2 regions of the Alcanivorax sp. P2S70 genome follow, and region 1 is predicted to be linked to the other one. Evidence: predicted binding sites of a transcription regulator. Region 1 holds the regulator's gene; the other holds the start of a gene.
What was found. The regulator PhoB, encoded in region 1, activates phosphate uptake and scavenging genes when phosphate is short. The targets are predictions, from matches to a motif close to TGTCATANNNNTGTCANA.
Positions count from the first base shown of each region.

Region 2: the regulator PhoB is predicted to act here: its motif matches at 2,312-2,329, upstream of Q672_RS29585 (phosphatase PAP2 family protein).

Region 1 covers NZ_AXBZ01000034.1:404,944-409,632, reverse strand. The annotation lists gene Q672_RS29115 (NAD(P)/FAD-dependent oxidoreductase) at 1-333, opposite strand, end outside; gene rd (rubredoxin) at 442-606, opposite strand; gene Q672_RS29105 (chorismate--pyruvate lyase family protein) at 837-1,352, shown strand; gene ubiA (4-hydroxybenzoate octaprenyltransferase) at 1,542-2,414, shown strand; gene phoB (phosphate regulon transcriptional regulator PhoB) at 2,681-3,385, shown strand; gene phoR (phosphate regulon sensor histidine kinase PhoR) at 3,457-4,689, shown strand, end outside.
Region 2 covers NZ_AXBZ01000041.1:2,298-6,986, forward strand. The annotation lists gene Q672_RS29575 (peptidoglycan DD-metalloendopeptidase family protein) at 1-583, shown strand, start outside; gene Q672_RS29580 (anhydro-N-acetylmuramic acid kinase) at 573-1,661, shown strand; gene Q672_RS29585 (phosphatase PAP2 family protein) at 1,735-2,268, opposite strand; gene erpA (iron-sulfur cluster insertion protein ErpA) at 2,468-2,806, opposite strand; gene Q672_RS29595 (bactofilin family protein) at 2,897-3,358, opposite strand; gene Q672_RS29600 (DUF6776 family protein) at 3,368-4,096, opposite strand; gene argC (N-acetyl-gamma-glutamyl-phosphate reductase) at 4,099-4,689, opposite strand, start outside.

The DNA.
Region 1 (4,689 bases):
CCAGGTATCGGCACCCAGCGCCAGCACCAGCTTGCTGTAATCCAGGTGGTCATCCGGCAGCAGTACACGCTTTTTTTGCGGATCGATTCCGGCCACATGAACACCGGTACGCACATCCACATTGAACTGCTCGGACACCTTTTCCGGTGTCGCCATGCACAGGTCATCGGCGGTCTTTTCCTTGGTAAAACCGGCGGACAGCATGGGCTTGGAATAGTTACGGCCGTCGTCTGCGGTGAGCATGACGATGGGCGTTTCCTTATCCAGCTTGCGGAATTCCTTGACGGTATTGAAGCCGGCGAGGCCGGTGCCGATGATGACGATGGGCTTCATGAATGATCCTTTCACTGTTCAATGGACGGGCGGGATGCGCGGGCGCTCAGAATGCGCTGATGCCAGAAGAGATCGGGCGGCCCCTGCCGGGGCCAGACCTCGGTGGAATCAGATTTCCACCATCTCGAAGTCTTCCTTGCCCACACCACAGTCCGGGCAAACCCAGTCTTCCGGCACATCGTCCCAGGCGGTACCCGGGGCAATACCTTCGTCCGGCAGACCTTCGGCTTCGTCATAAATGAAACCGCACACTACACATTCCCACTTCTTCATGGTGAACCTCATCGGATTGAAGTAAGCACTCGCTTACTCTGCTACATACAGGGTGTATCTCGGGGGTCGTTAACCTATCGGGGCGGCGCCGAAAAATCAATGACAGTGACCACTGTCATATTCGGTCTATTATGCCGATCCGCACCCCGCAATCCCCGGGTTTTGCGGCCGCCCTTGCTCTCTGTACAACCATGGGCCATAGTCCGCCGGCCTGAAGCCCGGAAGATCCCATGCTGCCTGCCGCCCTGCATCCTGACAGCCTTTGGCGCCCGCTGGAACAGCTGGTGCTACCCCCGATAATCCGCGACTGGATGGCGGACCCGGACTCGCTCACTCGCCGGCTGTCCCGCTACGGTGCCTTCCGCGTTGTCCCGGGTTTCCATGCCCACGCCGTCCCTAAAGCCGATGAACGGCAACTGCTGGCACTCCCCGCCCGTCAGGTAGCACTGATTCGCGAAGTCACTCTTATGCTGGATGACACCCCGGTGGTTGCCGCCCGCAGCGTATTGCCGGTTGGCAGCCTGACCGGGGCAAACCGCTCTCTCGGCCACATGGGCAGCCGCTCACTGGGACTGGAGCTGTACAAACGTCCCCTCTGCCAGCGCGACCAGGTATGGGCAAGGCGGGGCTCACCCGATCAGGAGCTGCCGCTGTGCTGGGGCCGCCAATCCCGCTTCATCAAGCGTGGTGCACCGCTACTGGTAGCGGAGTATTTCCTGCCGGCGTTGTGGGAGAAGGTGGGGTAGCGCGTTGCCGAACAGCCCCGTACTCGTCTGCCATTAGACTCTCTGGGCCTGTTTCCTCTGCGTCGCGCGGCGCAAACGATACTCGTCTGGCGCCACAACCCGCTCGCGCGTTTCCACTTTGAACTTTCAACTTGCAACTCAACCCCACCCATCCGGACAATACCTCCACGCCTGACAACCGGATGTCCCATGTTTGCCTTTGTTGAAAACCGCTATCCCGGCCTGTGGCCCTACCTTCAGCTGATGCGCCTGGACCGGCCCATCGGCACCCTGCTGCTGCTGTGGCCGACCCTTTGGGCGGTGTGGATTGCCGGGGCAGGCACCCCGAGCCTGACCACCATCGTGATCTTCTTTCTGGGGGTGGTGATCATGCGCGCGGCAGGCTGCGTGATTAACGATTTTGCCGACCGGGATTTCGACGGCGATGTGGAGCGCACCCAGGGCCGGCCGCTGGCCACTGGCGCCATCAGCAGCAAAAAGGCGCTGGCGCTGTTCGCCGGGCTGGGGCTGCTAGCCTTCGTACTGGTGCTGTTCCTCAACGAATTGACCTTCTGGCTGTCCTTCGGCGGCCTTGGGCTGGCGGTGCTGTACCCCTTCACCAAGCGCTTCACCTTTATGCCGCAGCTGTTTCTGGGGGCCGCCTTCAGCTGGGCCATCCCCATGGCTTTTGCCGCAGAAACCGGCGAGGTCCCGGAAATCGCCTGGCTGCTGTACGTGGCCAATGTGGTGTGGACGGTCGCCTATGACACCCAGTACGCCATGTGTGACCGTGAAGACGACCTGAAACTGGGCATAAAGAGCACCGCTATCCTGTTTGGCGACGCCGATCGGTTAATGATCGGTGTCCTTCAGGGGCTAACCCTGCTGGGGCTGATCATGGTCGGCCACCGCCTTGGGTTCAGCTGGCCCTGGTATGCAGGCCTGGCAGGGATGGCCGTGACCTTCCTCTACCAGCACAGCCTGATCCGCTATCGCGAACGCTGGCCCAGTTTTCATGCCTTCCTGAACAATCACTGGAGCGGGGCGTGTGTGTTTGCGGGGTTGTATTTCCAGTACTTTTGAGTTGAAAGTTTAACGCTCAAAGTGGAAAAGGCGGGAGGCAGGTTTTGTCGTTCCGGCTCTCTGTACCCGCGCCATTACCTGCGAGCGCGGGCACGGCTATGCAAAACCTGCTGGCTTGGGCCGCGTTTCAATTTTGAACTTTCAACTCATCACTCCCTCTCCCGCTTGCAATTCCCCCGCATCCGGCTCAACTTGTCATACGCATGTCATAAAAGAGCAATCTAATAGGGCACCAACAAAAGACTGACAGGCGAAGGAAGGAAGCCATGTCCCGTAACCGAATTTTGATTGTTGATGACGAGCCGGCTATCCGTGAGATGGTCGCTGTCGCCTTGGAACTGGCGGACTTTGATGTACTGGAAGCTGAAAATGCCCAGCGCGGCCACGAGATCATCGTCGACGAACGGCCAGACCTGGTACTGCTGGACTGGATGCTGCCCTCCGTGACCGGCATTGAGCTGGCCCGTCGCCTTAAGCGTGATGAGACCACCAATGAAGTGCCGATCATCATGCTTACCGCCAAAAGCGAAGAAGATAACAAGATCCAGGGCCTGGATGTGGGTGCTGACGACTACATCACCAAACCGTTTTCCACCCGCGAACTGATTTCCCGGATCAAGGCGGTACTGCGCCGCTCTTCCAGCGCTGCCGCCGAAAAAGCTATCGAAGTGGAAGGGCTATGCCTGGACCCGGTCAGCCACCGTATCAGCGCTAACGACGAGCCGGTGGATATGGGGCCAACCGAATATCGCCTGCTGGAATTCTTCATGAGCCATCAGGAGCGAGCCTACTCCCGCACCCAGTTGCTGGATCAGGTGTGGGGCGCCAATGTGTATGTGGAAGACCGCACCATCGACGTCCACATCCGCCGTTTGCGCAAGGCTCTCGCACCCTACGGCTTTGACCGTTTTATCCAGACGGTGCGAGGTACGGGCTATCGCTTTTCGATCAAGGCCGCCAAGGCGAGCTGAAGCCAATAATGTGTTAGGGTTCATGACCTCGGTATAACTCCAGTCTGACCCCACAAGGGCAACACACGATCATGAAAGCCAGCCTGGCCAAAGAAGTTAATCGAATCGCCGGCCTGATCGCCCTGGCCGCCTTGACCGCTCTCGCAGTCGGTCACATCTGGCCATTGCTGGTAGGCCTGGTGGGCTACATTTTCTGGAGTACCCGGCAGCTGTTCTCCCTCTACAGCTGGCTGGTCCGTGATGATCATACCGAACCGCCAGACAGCATCGGTCTGTGGGGCGAGTTCTATACCCGGCTGGAACACTTGTTTCAGAAAGAACGGCGTGCGCAGGAAAACCTGCAAAGCATCATCCACCGCGCCCAGCAATCCGTAAACGCTCTGGAAGAGGTGGTCATCCTGATTGACCAGCACGGCTATCTGGAATACTGGAACGCCGCCGCAGAGCGCTATATGGGCTTCAACCCCAGCCAGGACCTGGGGCAACCGCTCACCAACCTGGTGCGCCACCCCGGATTTACCGAATACCTTCATCGCGCCGATTTTCGCGAACCCCTGGAAATTCCCTCTCCGGTGAATGACAACCGCATCCTGCAATTCAGGGTGACGGAGTTCGGCGTTGGCGAGCAACTGCTGATGGCCCGTGATGTCACCCGGATTCATCACCTCGAACAAATGCGCAAAGACTTTGTAGCCAATGTCAGCCACGAGTTGAAAACCCCTTTAACAGTACTCAAAGGCTACCTTGAAACGCTGCTGGATACCGTGCCTGAAGAACAGCCTCGTCTGCGGCGTGCACTGACTCAAATGGAAAGCCAGTCTGACCGCATGGAAGCGCTGGTCACGGATCTGTTGTTGCTCTCGCGACTGGAAAATACCGATGCGGATAACGATCGCCAAGCCGTCGCTGTACACGGCATGCTCAACCGCATGCGCGAAAACGCCCAAGCTCTGAGCGCGGACAAACATCATCAGATTGAAATGGATGTCCCAACCGAGGCGCGTCTGGTCGCCAACCCCGCCGAACTGGAAAGCGCCTTTGGAAACCTGATTACCAATGCAGTGAAGTACACCCCTTCCGGTGGCCTGATTCGCATCCAGTGGTGGCAGGACGAAAAGGGCGCGCATCTGGCCGTTACCGATAATGGTCTGGGAATTGACCCTGCCCATATTCCACGGCTCACAGAACGCTTTTATCGCCCCGATAATAGCCGGGTCACCCAAACGGGTGGCACGGGTCTGGGGCTCGCCATTGTCAAACACGTGATGATTCGTCATAACGGCAAACTGGACATCAAGAGCGAG
Region 2 (4,689 bases), on a different contig from region 1:
ATTTCGCTACGAAACCCTGTCCGGAGATGTGGAATACCTGGACATCAAGGGTGACTCCATGCGCAAGGCGTTCATCCGCACCCCGGTGGCGTTTTCACGCATCAGCTCACGCTTCAATCTGGGCCGCCGCCACCCAGTCCTCAACACCATTCGCGCCCACAGGGGCACAGACTATGCCGCCCCCAGAGGCACCCCGATTCGCGCAGCGGGTGACGGCAAGGTGATCTTTGCCGGGGTCAAAGGCGGCTACGGCAATGTGGTGATTATCAAGCACGGCCAGATCTACACCACCCTGTATGCGCATATGCGCAATTTTGCCAAGGGAATCCGGGTCGGAAAACGGGTCAAGCAATCACAAACCATCGGCTATGTGGGCACATCCGGACTCTCCACCGGGCCGCACCTGCACTACGAGTTCCGCATCAACGGGGTACACCGAAACCCGCAAACAGTCCCGCTACCAAAGGCGCGCGGCGTTAACGACAACGAGCGGGCGGAATTCCTGATCGCAGCTAACCGGCTCAAGGCACAGATGACCTTGTTCGCCGAAGCCGCGACTCTGGCCAGCAGCAATGTCTTCTGAGCTGTATATCGGCCTGATGACCGGCACCAGCGTTGACGGCATCGACGCGGTACTGGTGCGGATCGATGATAATCGCGTCACGCTACTGGGCAGCCATAGCGAGCCCATCCCCGATCCTGTGCGGGCCGACATTCTGACGCTTTGCCAGCCGGGCAACGGAGAGATCGACCTGTGCGGCAGCGTCAGTCAGACGCTTGGCTGCCTCTATGCCAATGCCTGCCACGCCCTGCTGCAGACTCGCGGCATTGCCGCTTCCGCCATACGCGCCATCGGCTGCCACGGGCAGACCGTTCGCCACCGTCCGGGCACTCAGGGTTTTAGCCTGCAACTGGTCTGCGCCGATACCCTGGCGGTGAAAACCGGCATCCCGGTGGTACACAATTTTCGCAACAAGGACATGGTGCTCGGCGGCCAGGGCGCCCCCCTGGTGCCCCCCTTTCACCGCCAGCAGTTTGGCCGTTCTGGCGAGCGGCTTGCGGTGATCAACATTGGCGGGATGGCCAACGCCTCTCTGCTGGAAGGCCGCACACTGCTCGGCGGTTTCGACACGGGCCCGGGCAATGTGCTGATGGATGACTGGATCGCCCGACAAGGCCTTGGTCCTTTTGACCGCAATGGCGACTGGGCTGCCAGCGGCCGTGTGGACCCGGGCCTGCTCTCCACCCTGCTGAGCGATCCCTACTTCAGCCTGCCGCCGCCCAAGAGTACCGGGCGGGAACACTTCAACGCCCAGTGGCTAACCTCCCGGCTGCCCGCCCAGACCCGCCCTGCGGACATCCAGGCCACGCTCGCCGAACTCACTGCACGCAGCATTGCCGATGCCCTTGCCGCATTTCGCCCCGACGCCCTGCTCATCTGTGGCGGCGGCGCCCATAATGATTACTTGCTACAACGACTCCACGCCCTCACCGACGTCGCGGTGAACACCACGGAAAAAGCGGGTCTTCATCCTGACTGGGTGGAAGCCGCCGCGTTCGCCTGGCTGGCATGGGCGCGCTGGAATGAAAAGCCGGCCAACGCCCCGGTCGTCACCGGAGCCTCGAGGGAAGCGATTCTGGGGCAGGTCACACTGCCGTAAGAGCAGCAGCCAGCTATGAGCTATGAGTCACCAGGCGCGAACCAAGGATTACGGAAACCGAGTAGCTTGCCAGTCAAACCAGCCAGAGAGCGATCAGGGCACAACTGAAGCCCAGCGTCGCCCCTGCCAGAATATCACTGGGGTAATGGACCCCCAGCAGCACCCGGGACAATCCGACCATCACTGCCAGCGCCAATGCCAGCGCCATGACCGGCGGGTAAAAGACACACAGGAGGGTAGCCATCACGAAGGCCGCTGCGGTGTGCCCGGAAGGAAAACTGAAGCGGTCCGCCGGCTGGATGAACGCCGACAGGCTTTCCAGCGCATCGGCCGGGCGCGGACGCTTGATCAAATGCTTGAGCCCAACGAACAACGGGACTTCCAGTGCGTAGGCGGCCATCGCAGTGAGTGCAAACTCACTGCCGCCCAGACGGTCCACCCACCAGATCAGCAGGGTCAGCGCCACATAGAAAGGGCCATCTCCAAGACGCGAGACCATGCGCGCCATACGCGCCCGCCGCGCGGCCTGAGGCTGCTGAAGCAACCAGCACATGGCGCGGGTATCAGCAGCGGTCATTCGTTGAAAACTCGGTCGTGTCGTCATCATGAGTTTAGTGTCCACCCTGAAAACGACGAAATGTTGATCAAATAATGAAGGTTATGTGACAGCGGGCGCCGCACACAGAAACCCTGTGGGAGCGGTCGCTCGACCGCGAAAGAGGCTGACAGGACGTGATACTCGGAAAAGCGGGTATCGCGGTGAAACCACCGCTCCCACAGAATGGCAAGGAGTGACTCAGGGCGCCCTAGACCGAGAAGGAAGAACCGCAGCCGCAGGTCGTAGCGGCATTGGGGTTGCTGACCACGAAACGCGACCCCATCAGACCCTGCTCGTAATCTACCTGTGAGCCATCAAGGTACTGGATACTCATGGCGTCCACCAGCAGGGTGACACCGTCTTTCTCGACAATGGTATCGTCATCGTTCACGGCTTCATCGAACGTGAAGCCATAAGAAAAGCCCGCACAGCCACCCCCGGTGATATACACCCGCAGCTTGAGCTCAGGATTGCCTTCATCGTCGCGCAGCTCTTTGACTTTGGCGGCGGCAGCGTCGGTGAACGAAATAGGGGTTGGGTCGATCATAGGCTCGCTATTGCTGTAAAACGGAAGAACCCGTGACACAAACGCCGGTGTGACACGGGTTCAATATGTTCCAGTACCTGACTAAAACCGTCAAGAATTATCCGCAGCGGCCTCTTTGGCCGCCGCAGGCTTGTCCGCTGTTTTCTCCGGGGCGGGCAGATTGCGACGCTCATCGTCCAGGCGTACCAGCTTGCCGTTGACCCGGGCCCCCATCACCATCTCGATCATCAGGTAGTAAACATTGCCCTCGACAGAGGCTTTTTCAGCCAGCTCCAGATTTTCAGTAGCGTGGACGTCACCTTCCACATGGCCATTAATCACTACCTGGGGAACCTGAATCTCGCCTTTTACTACCCCCGTCTCGCCGATCACCAGTCGGCCACCATCCTTGCCGACACTGATATTGCCTTCAACAGCCCCCTGCACGTGCAGGCCACCGGTAAATTCGATATCGCCTGTCACCTTGGCACTCGGGGCGATGAGGGTGTGATTGCGGTAATCCTGGGAGGCGGATGCTCCGGAAGATGCGGATTTCTTGTCTCGGCCTAGCACTGCTCTCTCCTACTGCCACTTTATGGTTTTCTGTATTTGGTGTCGGCTTCTGCCGCCGCTTTCAGCTTCCACATCCAGTGTGCCAATCTCTACCCCTTCCGGCAGCCGAAAACGGCCACTCAGCTCCTGAAAATAGCGAAACCGGAACCGTGTCTCACTGCCATCGGCTAACCAGTCCTCACCAGTCAGTGCAAAGGCCTCTGCGTCGCGGGTTCCCTTGAGGGTCAAGCGAATATCGCCGGACAGATAATTACGGTTATCCCCCGCCTGCACCAGTACCACTTTGTAACTGTACAGGTTGGGCTCGTCGGTCGGTTGCAGCGTGGCCTTTTCAATTTGCAGCCCACCTTCAGTCCCCACCGGCGCCATGACATTCTTGTAGAATGCCACCGCCTCTTCCAGTTCGGCCGCTTGATCACGCAGGCCCTTGATTTCCTGGCGCAGGGTCTCGCGGGCCTGACGGGTCACTTCGGTGTCGGTGCGGTACAGCGCCAGTTCGTTGCGGGCAGCATCCAGTTCCCGTTTCTTGCTCTTCAATTCGGCGCGCAAACGCTGATTGGTGGCAGAGGTATCCAGGGAGCCGCTATTGCCCACCCACAGCCCCGCGACAAACAGGACCAGGGCAGACACCGCCGCCCCCACCATGAGCAAACGACGGCGTTTCTTCTGCTGGGAAGGACTGACCGGCATGAGTACCACATCATCGATACCCGCGCGGCTTTGCGGTTTCTTCGCCATGATCAGGGCATCAACGGCACGACCGCGAGGCCGGCCGATTCGTCCAGCCCAAACATGATATTCATGGCCTGCACGGCTTGCCCGGAGGCCCCTTTCACCAGGTTATCGATCACCGACAACACCACGATCACGTTCTCGCCACGGGGCTGATGCAAGGCAATCCGGCATGTGTTCGCCCCTTTCACAAAGCGGGTTTCCGGGTGGCTTCCCAGCGGCATGACATCCACAAAGGGCTCATCCTGATAGCGTTTTTCATAGGCAGCCTGGATCTCTTCCAGAGACGGCGCACCTTCTACCAGCTGACCGTAAAGCGTGGCATGAATACCTCGAATCATGGGAATCAGGTGGGGAACAAAGGTGGCCTTTACCGGCCGACCGGCAATGTCCCCAAGGCCCTGCTCGATTTCCGGCAGATGGCGATGACCACTGGCTCCGTAGGCCTTGTAGCTTTCACCGGCTTCCGCCAGCAACATCGGCACCTTGGCCCCCTTGCCCGCGCCACTGGCGCCGCTGGCGGCATTGGCAATCAGCTGGTCAGGCTTGATCCAGCCATTCTCCAGCAACGGCAGGTAACCCAGCTGGATGGAGGTGGG